2 regions of the Sphingomonas chlorellae genome follow, and region 1 is predicted to be linked to the other one. Evidence: predicted binding sites of a transcription regulator. Region 1 holds the regulator's gene; the other holds the start of a gene.
The links. Region 1 encodes LexA, which represses DNA repair genes until DNA is damaged. Its sites were predicted from a motif close to GTTCCNCNCTTGTTCT; they were not measured.
Positions count from the first base shown of each region.

Region 2: the regulator LexA is predicted to act here: its motif matches at 3,272-3,287, upstream of ACT3CF_RS07985 (ImuA family protein).

Region 1 covers NZ_JBQXXM010000003.1:12,572-19,890, forward strand. The annotation lists gene ACT3CF_RS08835 (ComEC/Rec2 family competence protein) at 1-1,801, shown strand, start outside; gene lexA (transcriptional repressor LexA) at 1,795-2,484, opposite strand; gene ACT3CF_RS08845 (PilZ domain-containing protein) at 2,576-3,532, opposite strand; gene trpC (indole-3-glycerol phosphate synthase TrpC) at 3,635-4,405, opposite strand; gene trpD (anthranilate phosphoribosyltransferase) at 4,402-5,397, opposite strand; gene ACT3CF_RS08860 (GNAT family N-acetyltransferase) at 5,517-6,035, shown strand; gene ACT3CF_RS08865 (anthranilate synthase component II) at 6,103-6,696, opposite strand; gene ACT3CF_RS08870 (hypothetical protein) at 6,848-7,285, shown strand.
Region 2 covers NZ_JBQXXM010000002.1:359,698-367,016, forward strand. The annotation lists gene ACT3CF_RS07980 (TonB-dependent receptor domain-containing protein) at 1-3,001, opposite strand, end outside; gene ACT3CF_RS07985 (ImuA family protein) at 3,290-4,030, shown strand; gene ACT3CF_RS07990 (Y-family DNA polymerase) at 3,969-5,486, shown strand; gene ACT3CF_RS07995 (error-prone DNA polymerase) at 5,483-7,319, shown strand, end outside.

The DNA.
Region 1 (7,319 bases):
CGAGTCGCTCGTCGCCCGCGATCTCGTCCGCCTGACGCTCGCGCCGGTCGGGCGGGGCGACCTGCCGCCGCGCGTGCGCGTCAATGTCGCGGCTGCCGATATGGGGGCGGGCATCGTCGCGGGGAGCCGTATCGCCCTGCGCGCGCGGCTGATGCCGCCGCCGGGGCCGGCGGTGCCCGGTGCCTATGACTTTGCGCGCGCGGCCTGGTTCGACGGACTGGGGGCGGTCGGGCGGGCGCTCGATCCGCCGGTGCTCGTCGTCGCGTCCCCCGCGCAGGGGCCGGGGTTGCGCGCCGCGCTCACCGCGCACATTCTCGACCGGCTGCCCGGCAGCGCCGGGGGGATCGCCGCGGCGCTGGCGACCGGCGATGAAGGGGCGATCGCCGCCGAAGATGCCGAGGCGATGCGCCGTTCGGGGCTCGCGCATCTGCTTTCGGTGAGCGGCCTTCATGTCAGCGCGGTCACCGCCGCGGCGATGACGATCGCGCTCCGCCTGCTCGTGCTCGTGCCCGGCCTTGCGCTGCGCGTCCGCCTGCCGCTGGTCGCGGCGCTTGCCGGTGCCGCCGCCGCGATCGGCTATACCTGGCTCACCGGCGCGCAGGTGCCCACGCTGCGGTCGTGCGTCGCGGCGTTGCTCGTGTTGCTGGCGCTTGTGCTGGGGCGTGAGGCGATGACGCTGCGCCTGGTTGCGGCCGGCGCGGTGGTGGTGCTGCTCGTCGCACCCGCCTCGCTGGTCGGCGCCAGCTTCCAGCTCAGCTTTGCGGCCGTCGCCGCGATCGTCGCGCTCCACGAATCGCCCCGCATCGAACGCTGGTTCGCCGCACGCGACGAGGGGCGGCTTGCCGGCTGGGGGCGTGCGCTCGCCGGGCTGCTCGTCACCGGCATCGTCGTCGAACTGGCGCTGACGCCGATCGCGCTGTTCCATTTCCATCGCAGCGGGCTCTACGGATCGGTCGCCAACCTTGTCGCGATCCCGCTGACCACCTTCGTCATCATGCCCGTCGAGGCGCTGGCGCTGCTCCTCGATCTGGCCGGGCTGGGGGCGCCGCTTTGGTGGGTGGCGGGCAGGGCGCTTGGCCTGCTGCTCGGGCTCGCGCATCTCGTCGCCGCAGCGCCCGGCGCCAACGCCAGCCTTCCCGCCATGCCGGGCGGGGCATTCGCGCTGATCGTCGCGGGCGGGTTGTGGCTCGCGCTGTGGCGGACACGATTGCGCCTGCTGGGCGCGGCGCCGATCCTTGCCGGAGCGCTCTGGGCCGTCGCCACGCCGCCGCCCGACCTCATCGTCACCGGCGACGGCCGCCACGTCGCCCTGCGTGCCGCCGATGGTTCGGTGCGGCTGCTGCGGGAGCGTGCGGGCGATTATGTCCGCACGATGCTCGGCGAAAGCGCGGGCAGCCCACCGCCCTTCGACGCACTCGATGCGTTCGATCCGTTGCCGGAGGCGCGGTGCAGCCCCGATCTGTGCGTCGTCGATATCGTTCGTCCGGACGGGCGCTGGCGCGTGGTCGCGACGCGAAGCCCCTATCCGATCGCGCGGGAGCAGCTGCTGCCGCTCTGCGCCGCGGCGGACCTCGTCGTCAGCGACCGCGCCCTGCCGCGCGGATGCGTGCCGCGCTGGCTTCGGCTCGATCGCCCGCTGCTGGCGCGGACGGGCGGGGTGGCGATCCGCTTTCCGGCACGCCTTGCCACCGTCCGCACCGGCGCCGGGCATCCGTGGGAACGCCCGCTGCGTGTGCTTCCGGCCGAAGTCGCGCCCCAGGCCCGCGCACACCGGCGGCCGGGGGCGCCCCAGCCTCAGTAGCGGCGGAGCAGCCCGGCCAGCCGGCCCTGAACGCGCACCTGATCGGGGCGATAGCGCTGCGCGTCATAGGCACGGTTCGCCGGGTCGAGCCGGATCATCGCGCCCTCGTGACGGAAATATTTGAGCGTCGCCTCGCTGTCGTCGATCAGCGCCACCACGATCTCGCCGTCGCGCGCGACTTCGGTACGACGGATCAGCGCATAATCGCCGTCGAGAATCCCCGCTTCGACCATCGAGTCACCCGATACCTCGAGTGCATAATGATCGCCCGCGCCCAGCAGCGCCGCGGGAACCGGCAGCATCGACGAGCCTTCGAGCGCCTCGATCGGCGTACCCGCCGCGATCCGCCCGTGCAGCGGGATCTCGATGACGTCGTTGGCGGCGCGCGGCGGCTCGGGTGCGGCGGGCGCAGGCGCAGGAGACGCCGCGGCGGCGCGGGCGCTGCCATGGCCCTTCCGTGCCTCGGGACGCTCGGGCATCCGCAGCACTTCCAGCGCGCGGGCGCGGTTGGGCAGGCGCCGGATGAACTGCCGCTCTTCCAGCGCGCTGATCAGCCGGTGCACCCCCGACTTCGACTTGAGGTCGAGCGCATCCTTCATCTCCTCGAACGAGGGCGAAACCCCGGTCTCGGCCAGTCGATCGGCAATGAAGCAGATGAGCTCGTGCTGCTTGCGCGTGAGCATCCAGGTCCTCCGTCCAGAACAGACGAGGAACGTTTACGCAATGTTCCCGTGCGCTGTCAAGCGATGCCGCGTGTTCGCGCGTCGTCTCGGGTCAGTCGTGGCTCAGATGCCCCCGCGCCAGCCCCATCGCGCGTTCGGGAAGCGGCAGGCGGAACGCGCAGAGCAGCCGGTCGGGGGCTGCGTCGATCACATTGGCGGGGCCGCCGCCGATGCCCGGCAACGACACCCACAGGTTCGTGCCCGGCGCACAGCCGGCGCGCGTCTCGAGCTCGACCAGGTTGCGCGTCAGCGATCGTGCGCGCGCGTTCCACCACTGCACGCCGCGCCGCAGCCGGACGGGCAGGTCGATGCGGATCGCGCGCAGGTCGGGCATGATCGCCCCTGCCTCGGCGCCGTCGACCGGCGCGGCCGGCTGGCTGTGCTTCGGCAGCGCGCGGAGCCACGGCATCAGCGTCTGCCAGCCGATCTCGTCGTCGAGCGCCAGCCCGGCATGGCGGCCGTTCACCCACCGCACCGTGCCGCTCAGCGGCGTCAGCGCGTCGAGCAGCAGTTGCACATTGTCGGCCTCGGCCAGCGGGCGGCTCGTCTCGATGCCCACGCCGCGCTGCGAGATGTTGCGCACCAGCACGAAATCGGTGTCGTCGCCGCACCGGAGCGTCGCCTTGTGCCAGATCGCGACGCGCGGCATCCGCCGGCGGTCGGCGGGAAGCGCGGCAAGCGTCCGCGCGAGCACGCCCACCACGTCGATCGGCTCGGCATAACGGAACAGCGCGCGCGCGTTGTCGCCGGGTTCGATCCGTCCGGCGATGCGTTCGCCGGTCGCCAGCCGCAGCGTCGCCTCGGGCGCGGCGGCCAGCGCCTCGGCGGCGGGCAGGCTCAGCGTCGCGGCGTGCGCGCCCAGACACAGCACCGCACAGCCATGCTCGTCCTCGGCCAGTTCGATCGCCGCCGATTCGAAATCGCACGCCGCCGGATCGGGGAGGTCGGTCGAGGAATGGATGTCGGGCAGCAGCGAAAACAGCGTTGCCGATCCCAGTAACTGGTACATTCTTGGTCTAATCCCAGCGCCCGTGCCGGACTCTGGACCGCGTTGCTGAAGGCGCGGTTAAGACGGATGGTTGTGGATTCCCTACCGCACCGCGCAGGCGCCTCAGCCGATCAGCGCCCGCGTGGCCGCCGCGACGTCGGGCTGGCGCATCAATGCCTCGCCGATCAGGAAGCAACGCACGTCATGCGCCGCCATCGCGTCGAGGTCGGCACGCGATGTCAGCCCGCTCTCGGCGACAAAGGTGCATCCCGCCGGCGCGAGCCGAACCAGTTCATAGGTGCGACGAAGATCGACGCTGAAGTCCTTGAGATTGCGGTTGTTCACCCCGATCAGGCGCGACTTGAGCCGCAATGCCCGCTCGAGCTCGGCTGCATCGTGCACTTCGATCAGCGCGTCCATGCCCGCCTCGATCGCCGCGGCCTCGATCTCCGCCATCTGCCCGTCGTCGAGCGCGGCGACGATGATCAGGATCGCGTCGGCCCCCATCGCGCGCGCCTCGCCCACCTGCCAGGGATCGACCATGAAGTCCTTGCGCAGCACCGGCAGCGGGCAGGCCGCGCGGGCGGCGATCAGATAGTCCTCATGTCCCTGGAAATAATCATGGTCGGTCAGCACCGACAGGCACGCCGCACCGCCCTCGGCATAGGCGCGGGCATGCGCGGGCGGATCGAAATCGGCGCGGATCAGCCCCTTGGACGGGCTCGCCTTCTTGATCTCGGCGATCAGCCCGAACCCGCCCGCCGCCACCCTGGCGTCGAGCGCGGCCTTGAACCCGCGCGGCGCGGTGGGGGCGGGGTATTCGCGCGGCGCGCGCCGGCGTTCGGCGACCTCGCGGCGCTTGGTCTCCAGAATGGTGTCGAGCATCGTCGTCATACGAAATCGATCCAGCAGTCGAGCAGCCGGTTGGCAAGGCCCTTGTCGATCGCCTCGGCGGCGCGCGCGGCGCCGTCGGTCAGCGTGTCGGCCGCGCCGCCGATCATCAGCGCGGCGGCGGCGTTGAGCAGCACCGCGTCGCGATACGCGCCATGCTCGCCCTGCAACAGCCGGCGCAGCGCGAGTGCGTTGTACGCGGGGTCGCCGCCGCGGATCGCGGCGAGCGGATGGCGCGGCAATCCGGCATCCTCGGGAACGATCCGGCCGGGCAGCGTCGCGGTGCCGACATTGACCGCGATGCTCACCCCCTCGGTCGAAAGCTCGTCGAGCCCTTCCTCGCCCGAAATCACCGCCGCGCATTCGGTGCCGAGCTGCGCGAGCGCCTCGGCATAGATCGGCGCATAGTCGGGTCGCGCGATCCCGATCAGCTGGCGCGTGACGTGCGCCGGGTTGGCGAGCGGCCCCATCAGGTTGAAGATCGTGCGGCGTGCGATCTTGCGGCGGATCGGCCCCAGCCGCGCCAGTGCCGGATGGTGGTGCTGGGCGAACAGAAAGGCGATGCCCAGCCGGTTCAGGCTCTCCTCGGCGCGCGCCGCCGCGCGGTCGAGGTCGAGGCCCAGCGCCTCCAGCGTGTCCGCCGCACCCGCCTTGGACGATGCGGCGCGGTTGCCGTGCTTCGCCACCGGGACGCCGCACGCCGCGACGACCAGGCTCACCGCGGTCGAGACGTTGAGCGTGTGGTGCCCGTCGCCGCCGGTGCCGCACACGTCGATCGCCCCGGCGGGCGCGGTGATCGGGATCAGCCGCTCGCGCATCGCGCGCGCCGCCTCGGCGATTTCGATGCTCGTCTCGCCGCGCTCGGACAGCGCGATCAGAAAGGCGATGATCGCCGCCTCGTCGACCTTGCCGTCGAGCATGTCGGCAAAGGCCTGCGCCGCGGTTTCGCGCGCGAGCGGGCTGGCGGGATCGGGAAGGAACGAATAGGTGGTCACCGCGCCTCTATTCCGTTCCGCCGCCGACAAGTCGAGCCCTTCCGTGCCGGCGCGGCGATCGGGGGCGGGAGGGCGATGCGTTTTGACGATGCCGGCGCGGTCCGGCCTGGATGCGGGAGATGGTGGGAATGGCAGGCGGCTGGCGCCCGATGCGCGTTGAGGATCTGGATGCGGTCGCCGCGATCTCGGATTCGGTCCACGGCGCCTATACCGAGGCGCCGCCGGTCTATGCCGAACGCCTCCGCCTCTATCCGGCGGGCTGCCATGTCCATCTCGGCACCGCCGCGGGCGATGCGGACCGGGTGACGGGCTATCTCGTCACGCATCCCTGGGTGCGCAACCATCCGCCGGCGCTCGGCGCGATGCTCGGCGCGCTGCCGCAGGACGCGGACACCTATTATCTCCACGACATCGCGCTGTTGCCTGCCGCGCGCGGCACCGGGGCGGGGGCGGCCGCAGTGGCGCTCGTGTGCGATCTCGCCCGCGCCGCCGGGTTCGGCGACATCACGCTCACCGCGATCAACGGCGCCGACCGGTTCTGGGCGGCGCAGGGCTTTGCCTATGTCGCTCCGGCCGAGACGCCCGCGGCGCTTGCCGGCTATGGCGATGCCGCGCGCTGGATGCGCCGCACGCTCTGAGCCCGCGCCGGGGCCGCCGGGCTGAGGCCGCATCGGCACCGCGGGGACGGGGTGCGCGGCGTCGGTGTCAGGCGGCGGCCGGCACGCCCTTGGCGGCGATTCCCGCGATTCGCAGGAAATTGGCCAGCATCGCGTGGCCGTGCTCGGTGGCGATGCTCTCGGGGTGGAACTGCACGCCATGGATCGGCAGCGTGCGGTGGCGCAGTCCCATCACCGATCCGTCGCCGGCGGTCGCGTTGACCACCAGCGTGTCGGGAACGTCGGTGACGATCAGCGAGTGGTAGCGCGTGGCGGTGAAGGGCGAGGGGATGCCTTCGAACAGCCCCGTGCCGTCGTGCGTGACCGGGCTGGTCTTGCCGTGCATCAGCCCGCCGCGCACGACCTTGCCGCCGAAATGCTGGCCGATCGACTGATGGCCCAAGCACACGCCCAGCAACGGCTTGCCCGCTTCGGCACAGGCGCCGACTAGGTCGAGGCTGATGCCCGCCTCGTTCGGCGTGCACGGGCCGGGGGAGATCAGGAACGCCTGCGCGCCGCTCGCGATCGCCTCCCGCGGCGAAAGCGCGTCGTTGCGCACCACCCGCACCTCGGCGCCCAGTTCCATCAGGTAATGGACGAGGTTCCAGGTGAAGCTGTCGTAATTGTCGATGACCAGGATCATGTCCTGCGCGTTAGGCCCTTTGGCGCGCGACGACAATCCGCCCGCAACGCCGCTGCCACGCGCGCGCCGCAATCGGCTGCAAAGCCTTTCGCTTCGCGCTACGGGGCTTTGCGAAGGGCGAACAGGGGCCTCGCCACCTTAAGGAGACCGAATGCTTGCCAGCCTGCTGATCGCCGCCGCCTTTGCCGCCGGCCCCGCACCGCTTCAGACCACGCCTGCCGCGACCGGCCAGGAAGCGCCGCCGCGCCGGGTGCGCTCGATCCTGCTTTACGGGGACGAGGCCTGCCCCAAGCCCGCCGCGCCCGACGAGATCGTCGTGTGCGCGAACGCCGGCGAATCGCCCTATCGCATTCCCAAGCGCTTCCGCGAACAGCCCGATCAGAGCCCGAAGGGCACCGCCTGGACGCGCCGCATGGAAACGGTCGAGGAAATCGGCGCCGCCAGCGCGGGGCTGCCGGGATCGTGCTCACCGGTGGGCGTCGCTGCGCAGACCGGCTGCACGCGCAAGATGATCCAGCAATGGGCGCAGGAGCGGCTCGACCGCGAGGCGAAGGAAGCGCGCGAGATGCGCCGCACCGACGTTCCCTGATCGCGCGACGCTTTCGGAAGCGGTGCCGGGCGGG
Region 2 (7,319 bases), on a different contig from region 1:
ACCAGATGCGCGCGCGCAGCGCGAGGCGCAGCGTGCGGCCCCAGGAGTCGTACTGGGGATAGGTGTTGAACCACGCGCCGGTGCCCGCATCGGCATAGCCGACGATCGGCGGATCCTTGTCGAACAGGTTCTGGACGTTGAAGCGCACGTCGACGCGCTTCGACAGCGGATAGCTGACCGACAGGTCGAACAGGCTGAGCGCGGGCATCCGCGGGATCAGCGGATAGCTGTCGGTATTGGTCGGCGACGGCCGCGACGCGAGCGGGGCGTTGGGCGCCAGTTTCGAGTTGGTCGTCGGCGAGGCATAGCGCCAGATCAGCGTGACGTTGCCCTTCCACGGCATGTCCCAGCCGAGCGTCGCGTAATGCCGGTATTTGGGCGAGGGCTCGGCGCAGAAGAAGCCGAAATAGCCGAGGCACGAATAGACCGGCGCATTGGGCGCGAACTGGCGGTTATAGGTGGTGTTGAGCGTGCCGTTGAAGCCGAAGTTGAGCCGGCCGATATCGGTGCCGACGAGCCGGCCCGGATTGGCCCAGGCATAGCTGAGCCCGAAATCGACGCCCTTGGTCTCGATGAAGCCCGAGTTCATGTAGCGCGCGTTGATTTCGGTGACGGCGCCGGTGGTCGGATCGCGCTTGATGAGCCCGCAATAGAAGGACACCTGCTGGTTGAAGCACTGGTCGGCGACCAGATCGGTGCGGATCCATTCGAACGCGCCGGTGATCTTGATCGCGAAATAGTCGACCGACGCGGTGAAGCCGGGGAGGAAGCGCGGCTGGGCGACGATGCCCGCGGTGACGCTGCGCGAGCGCTCGGGCTGAAGATCGGGGTTACCGCCGGGGCGGTAGAGCACCTGGCACAGCCCGTTGACGTCGCACCCGGCATAGCTGCCCAGCGCGTCATATTGCGCGCGCGTGATGCCGCTCGCCGCGCATTTTTCGAACGAATAGCGCGTGAGCGACGATCCCGTGGCCGGCGGCGCGCAGAAGTCGCGGAAGGTGCCGGTATAGGGATTGGCCGTCTGAAGCCGTTCGAGCACGCCCTGACGCAGCGCCTTGTTGAGGCTTCCGCGGAAACCCAGTCCGGCGAAGGGCCGATAGGTGAAATCGACCTTCCAGGTGTGGACGAGCTTTTCGAGCGAGCGATAGTCGGAGATGCGATAGGCGCCGCTGACGGTCAGTTCCTCGACGAAGCGCTTGTTCTGGACGAGCGGGAGTTCGAGTTCGCCGCCGAGCTCGTCGACCACGTCGGACGAGGCATAGCGCGACCACCAGTCATAGGCGCCGCTGCCCGATTCCGACACGCGGTTCCAGCGATGTTCGGCGACGACCGCGAAGCCGAGCGCGCTGTCGGCGAGCGGACTTTTGAGGCCGAGCGCGCCGAGCGTGCCCGAGACCGAGCCGTTGAGCACCATCTGGTCGATCTGGACCCGGCTGCCGCCGGTGCGGGTGATATAGTCCCAGACCTTGGCATCGGGCTGTTGCGTGCTGAAGGCGTCGAGCGGCACGCAGGCGGGATCGGTGCCGTCGATCACCGAGGTGCAGGTCGGCTTGCCGTTATAGTTGACGACCTTCATCGCGTTGGCGAAGCGGTCTTTCATCAGCCAGTAGTCGAAGATGTTGGTGCCCAGATATTTCTCGATCCGGCGCGATTTCTGGCCGCTGACGTCGAAGCGGATTTCGCGCGTGATGTCGCCGCTGAGATGCGCCGCGCCGCGCCAGTCGGTGATGTCGTTGCGATATTCGTTGGCATAGTCGGGCCGGAACACCGTCATCGAGAAGGGCGCCGTCGCGCCCGCCACCCCGGCATTGGCACCGCACACGATCGCCGCCTGCTGCGCGCTCATGAACGGGTTGTCGCACGGCATCTGGAACTCGGGCGAATAGAAGCCCACCGCCTGGGCGTTCTGTCCCTCCTGCTTGTAGCGGGTGTAGAGGAAGTTGGTGTCGAATTTCAGCGAGGAGCTGAAGTCGAAGCTGAAGAAGCCGCCGGCATTGTAGGTGCGGCCGCTGCGCTGGAGATAATCGCGCTGCGGCACGCGGACGATGTCGTTATAGTCATAGGGGCGCCAGTCGCGCGAACCGTCCTTGGCATTGGTCCATTCCGAACCGCCTGCATAGAACCAGTTATAGGGGTTGTATTCGGTGAAGCCGCACGACCAGGTGTCGTTCTTTTGCAGCGGCGGAACCGGGTTCTGGGGATTCTGATAGACCGGGCAGGCGGTGTGATCGAACTTGCTGAACGCCATCGGCACGGTGCGGCGGAAGCTGCCGAACAGGCTGATATTGCCGCGATTGTCGGCGAAGTTGGTGCCGGCGGTGAGGCTGACGAAATATTGCTGGCCGCCCCAGACGGTCTTGTCGGGGCGCGGATAGCCCGACTGGTCGAGCAGCTTGAGCATGAACTGGTTGTCGTTGGTGCTCTGTTGCGTGCTCGCCTCGGCATTGAGTTCGATGCCCTGGTAGCGGCGCTTGACGATGAAGTTGACGACGCCGGCGATGGCGTCCGAGCCATAGACGGCCGAGGCGCCGCCGGTGAGCACGTCGACGCGCTCGATCAGCGCCGAGGGGATGATGTTGACGTCGTTGGTCATCCGCTCGCCGTTGAGCAGATTGAGCGTGCGGCCGGTGCCGAGCTTGCGCAGGTTGATCCGCGCCGGCCCGAGCCGGGGATCGTTGCTGCCGCGCTCGCCGAGCATCGGTGCGATCTGGGGAATCGCGCTGAGCGTTTCGTCGAGCCGCCCGAGCCCGCGCTGCGAGATCATTTCCTTGTCGACGACGGTGATCGGCGTGGCGGTGGAGACATCGGTGCGGCGGATGCGGGTGCCGGTGACGAGAATCTCGCCATGGCCGGGCTTTTCCTCGGCGCGCGGCGCAGTATCGTCCTGTGCCTCGGCAGCGGTGGCGTCGGCGGTGGTGGCGGCGCTGTCCTGTGCGTGCGCAGGCTGGCACAAGGCGAGGCCGAGCGCGAGCGCGCTCGCACCCGTGGTGCGAAACTTCATGTTATCCTCCCCTTTGGGCTCCCTCACGTTGGAGGAAGCAGGGAAAGAATATCGTATACTCTGATTCGTTCAAGACACTTTGGTGACGTGGAGCGCTTATTTGTCGTACATATCATGCGCGGAGGAGCGCGGGCCGGCAGGGCGCACAGCGATCCGCGCGAAAGGCGCGCGACGTGAACCGCGCCCGCGCGAGAGGGTGGCCGCATGGCGGGATGGCGTGGCGGCGCAGTCGTGCCCCGTGGATGCCCCATCTTGATCGCCGGCCCCTTAAGAACATAAAGTGAACAAATGCGACTCGCCCTTCCTTCCTTGCGCCCCGGTCTTCCGGCGCGCCGCGCCATCGGCGTCGGTGCGGTCGACGCCGCGCTGGGCGGCGGGCTGGTCATGGGCGCCGTGCACGAATTCCACGCGGCGGCGCCCGAGGATGCCCCGGCGGTCGCAGGCCTTGCCCTGGGGATGGCGGCGGGAACGGCGGCGGGGCGGACGATGCTGTGGCTGCGATCGCGTCGCGCCGTGCGGGCAGGAGGCGTGCTCCAGGCTCCGGGCTGGGCCGAACTGGGCGTCCCGCCCGGCGCATGGCTGCTGGGCCAGGTCGACGACGACAAGGCGCTGCTGCGCGCCGCGGTCGATGCGCTGCGCTGCGCGGCACTGGGGGCGGTGGTCGTCGAAGGTCGGGGGGCGCTGCGCGACCTCGACCTGACGGCCAGTCGCCGTCTGGCGCTGGCAGCGGAGAAGTCGGGCGTCACGCTGTTCCTGCTGCGCCCCGATTCGCAACCGGCGCCGAGCGCGGCGCAGACCCGATGGCGCGTTGCCGCCGCCCCGTCGCGCGCGCTGCCGGGCCGCGCCCCGGGCGCCCCCGCCTATGACATCGAACTGCTGCGCCAGAAGGGCGGCCCCGGCGGCCTGCACTGGCGATTGGAGTGGGATCGTGACCAATGCCTGTTCCGGGAAGCGCCGCCATCTGGCGATGTGGTTCCCGTTCCTGTCCGCCGAGCGGTTGCGGCGACAGGAACCCGCAACGCCGCCTGACGCGCCGCTGGCGCTGATCGAAAGTGTGCGCGGCGCGCTGCGGCTGGCCGCGGTCGATGCCCGCGCGCAGGCGCTGGGGCTCGCCCCCGGCCTGACGCTCGCCGACGCGCGCGCGCGGCTGCCCGCGCTGTTCACGACGGGCATGGACGCGGCGGCGGACCGGCACTGGCTGGAAAAGCTCGCGCGCGATTGCGTCCGCTGGTCGCCGCTTGTCATGCCGGTGCCGCCCGACGCGATCGTGATCGACATTGCCGGATGCGCACACCTGTTCGGCGGCGAGCCCGGCCTGGTTGCCGAGGTGGAGGCGACGATGGCGGCGCGCGGCATGACGGTGCGCTGTGCCGTCGCCGATACGATTGCGGCGGCGCAGGCGCTCGCCCGTCATGCGCGCCTGCCCGTCACCGATACGGCGGCCGCGATCCGCGCGCTGCCCGTCGTCGCGCTGGGACTGGAGGCAGAGGCGACGCAGGCGCTGGTGCGGGCCGGGCTGAAATCGGTGGGCGAGGTGGCAGCTCGCCCGGCCGCGACCATCGCCGCGCGATGCGGCATGGCGGCGGTCACCGCGCTGAACCTGCTGATGGGGGAGGCGCAGGCGCCGCTCGACCCGCTGCCGCCCGCGGCGCCGTTGCGCTTCGAACGGCGCTTCGCCGAGCCGATCGGGCACCAGGATGCGGTCGCCGCCTGTTTTCGCGACCTGTTGCAGGCGGCGGCGGACGAACTCGAGCGGCGCGGGCTGGGCGGGCGACGCTTTCGCCTCACCCTGTGCCGCAGCGACGGTGCGCGTCACCGGCTGGATATCGAGACGGGCGCGCCGACGCGCGATCCGGCGCCGGTATTGCGGCTGTTCGACGAGCGGATCGCCGCGCTTGCCGACCCGCTCGACCCGGGCTTCGGCTATGACAGCATCCGCCTTGCCGTCGCCGCCGCCGAGCCGCTGGCACCCGCCCAGCCCGCGCTCGACGGCACCGAACGCGACGCGCAGACGATCGCCGATCTGGTCGACCGGCTGAGCACCCGGCTGGGGCCGCAATGCCTGGTGCGCCTGGCGCCGCAGGACACCCATCTGCCCGAACAGGCGCAGCATGCGCTGCCGGCGCTTCGCCACCCCGCCGCACCCTCATGGCCCCCGCCGCCGCCGGGCGAGCCGCCGATGCGTCCGCTTTTCCTGTTCGACCCGCCGCAGCCGGTCGAGGTGATCGCACAGGTGCCCGACGGTCCGCCGCATCGTTTTCGCTGGCAGCAGAAGTTGCACGAAGTCCGCCTGTATGAAGGGCCGGAACGCATTGCCGCGCCCTGGTGGCGGCGGCGGGGCGGGGAGCAACCCGGCAATCAGGGGCTGACGCGCGACTATTACCGGATCGAGGATGCGAACGGGCGGCGCTTCTGGATCTTCCGCCACGGCCTTTACGACGAAAAGCCCGACCCCTGCTGGTATCTGCACGGGCTGTTCGCATGAACGCGCCCCCGGACTTCGCCGAACTGGCGGCCGCGACCAATTACAGCTTTCTGCGCGGGGCATCGCACCCGGCAGCGATGGTGTCGCACGCGCAGGCGTTGGGAATGCGGGGCATCGGCATCGCCGACCGCAACACCGTGGCGGGCGTGGTGCGTGCGCATGTCGCCTGGCGCGAACTGGGCGGAGCGGCGAGCGGGATGCGGCTGGCGGTCGGCGCCCGGCTGGTCTTTGCCGACGATACACCGGACATCGTCGCCTATCCCGCCACGCGCCATGGCTGGGGGCGGCTGACGCGGTTGCTGACGCTGGGCAACCGGCGCGCCGACAAGGGCGATTGCATCCTCTATCTGCCCGACCTGCTCGATCATGCCGACGATCTGCTGCTGATCGCGACCGGCGGCGGCCCGACGGTGCTGGAACGGCTGTGCGCGGTGCGCCCGCACGCGGTCTGGCGCGCCGTCACGATGCATCGCACCGGCGCCGATGCGCGGCGACTGGCGCAGGCACAGGCGCTTTCCGCCGCAACGGGCGTGCCGCTGATCGCGACCAACGATGCGTGCTATGCCACGCCCGACTGTCGCCCGCTCCACGACGTGATGACGTGCATCCGCGAGGGCGTGAGCATCCACGCCGCGGGCCGCCGCCTGGCCGCCAATGCCGAACGCCATCTCAAGTCGCCGGGCGAAATGGCACGGCTGTTCGCGGCATGCCCCGAGGCGATCGCGGCGACGGCCGACCTGCTTTCACGCATCGCCTTCACGCTCGACGACCTGAAATACGAATATCCGCACGAGCCGGTGCCCGAGGGATGGGAGCCGCAGGACTGGCTGGAGCACCTGGTCCGCGAGGGCGCGCGTGCGCATTTCCCGCAAGCCCTGCCCGATGCCTATGAAACCGTGCTGGCAGAGGAATTCACGCTGATTCGCCGGTGCGGCTATGCCTGTTATTTCCTGACGGTCCACGACATCGTCCGCCATGCCCGCAGCCTTTCGCCGCCGATCCTGTGCCAGGGGCGGGGGAGCGCGGCCAATTCGCTCGTCTGCTATTTCCTGGGTATCACGCCGATCGATCCGGTTCGCGAAAAGCTGCTGTTCTCGCGGTTCCTCTCCGAAGAGCGCAACGAGCCGCCCGATATCGACGTCGATTTCGAGCATGAGCGCCGCGAGGAGATCATGCAGTATATCTATGCCCGTTACGGCCGCGAACGGGCGGGCATCGCCGCCACCGTCATCCATTACCGCCCGCGCAGCACATTGCGCGAGGTGGGCAAGGCGCTGGGGCTGACCGAGGATGTGACGGCGCGGCTCGCCTCGACCATCTGGGGCCATTGGGGGGACGATGTTCCCCAAAGCCGGATGATCGAAGCCGGGTTCGATCCCGCCAATCCGGTCATCGCGCGGCTGAAGGCGCTGGTCGACCAGCTGCTGACCTTTCCGCGCCACCTGTCGCAGCATGTCGGCGGCTTCGTGCTGACCGAGGGGCGGCTCGACGAGCTGGTGCCGATCCACAATGCCGCGATGCCCGACCGCACCTTCATCGAATGGGACAAGGACGATATCGACGCGCTCGGGCTGATGAAGGTCGATGTGCTCGCGCTCGGCATGCTGACCTGCATCCGCAAGAGTTTCGACCTGCTGCGCCGGCACGAACGGGGCGACTACACGCTCGCCAACGTGCCGCTCGAGGATCCCGGCGTCTACGCAATGCTCCGGCGCGGCGACAGCATCGGCACCTTTCAGGTCGAAAGCCGCGCCCAGATCGCGATGCTGCCGCGCATGAAGCCCGCGAAACTGTACGATCTCGTCATCCAGGTGGCGATCGTTCGCCCCGGGC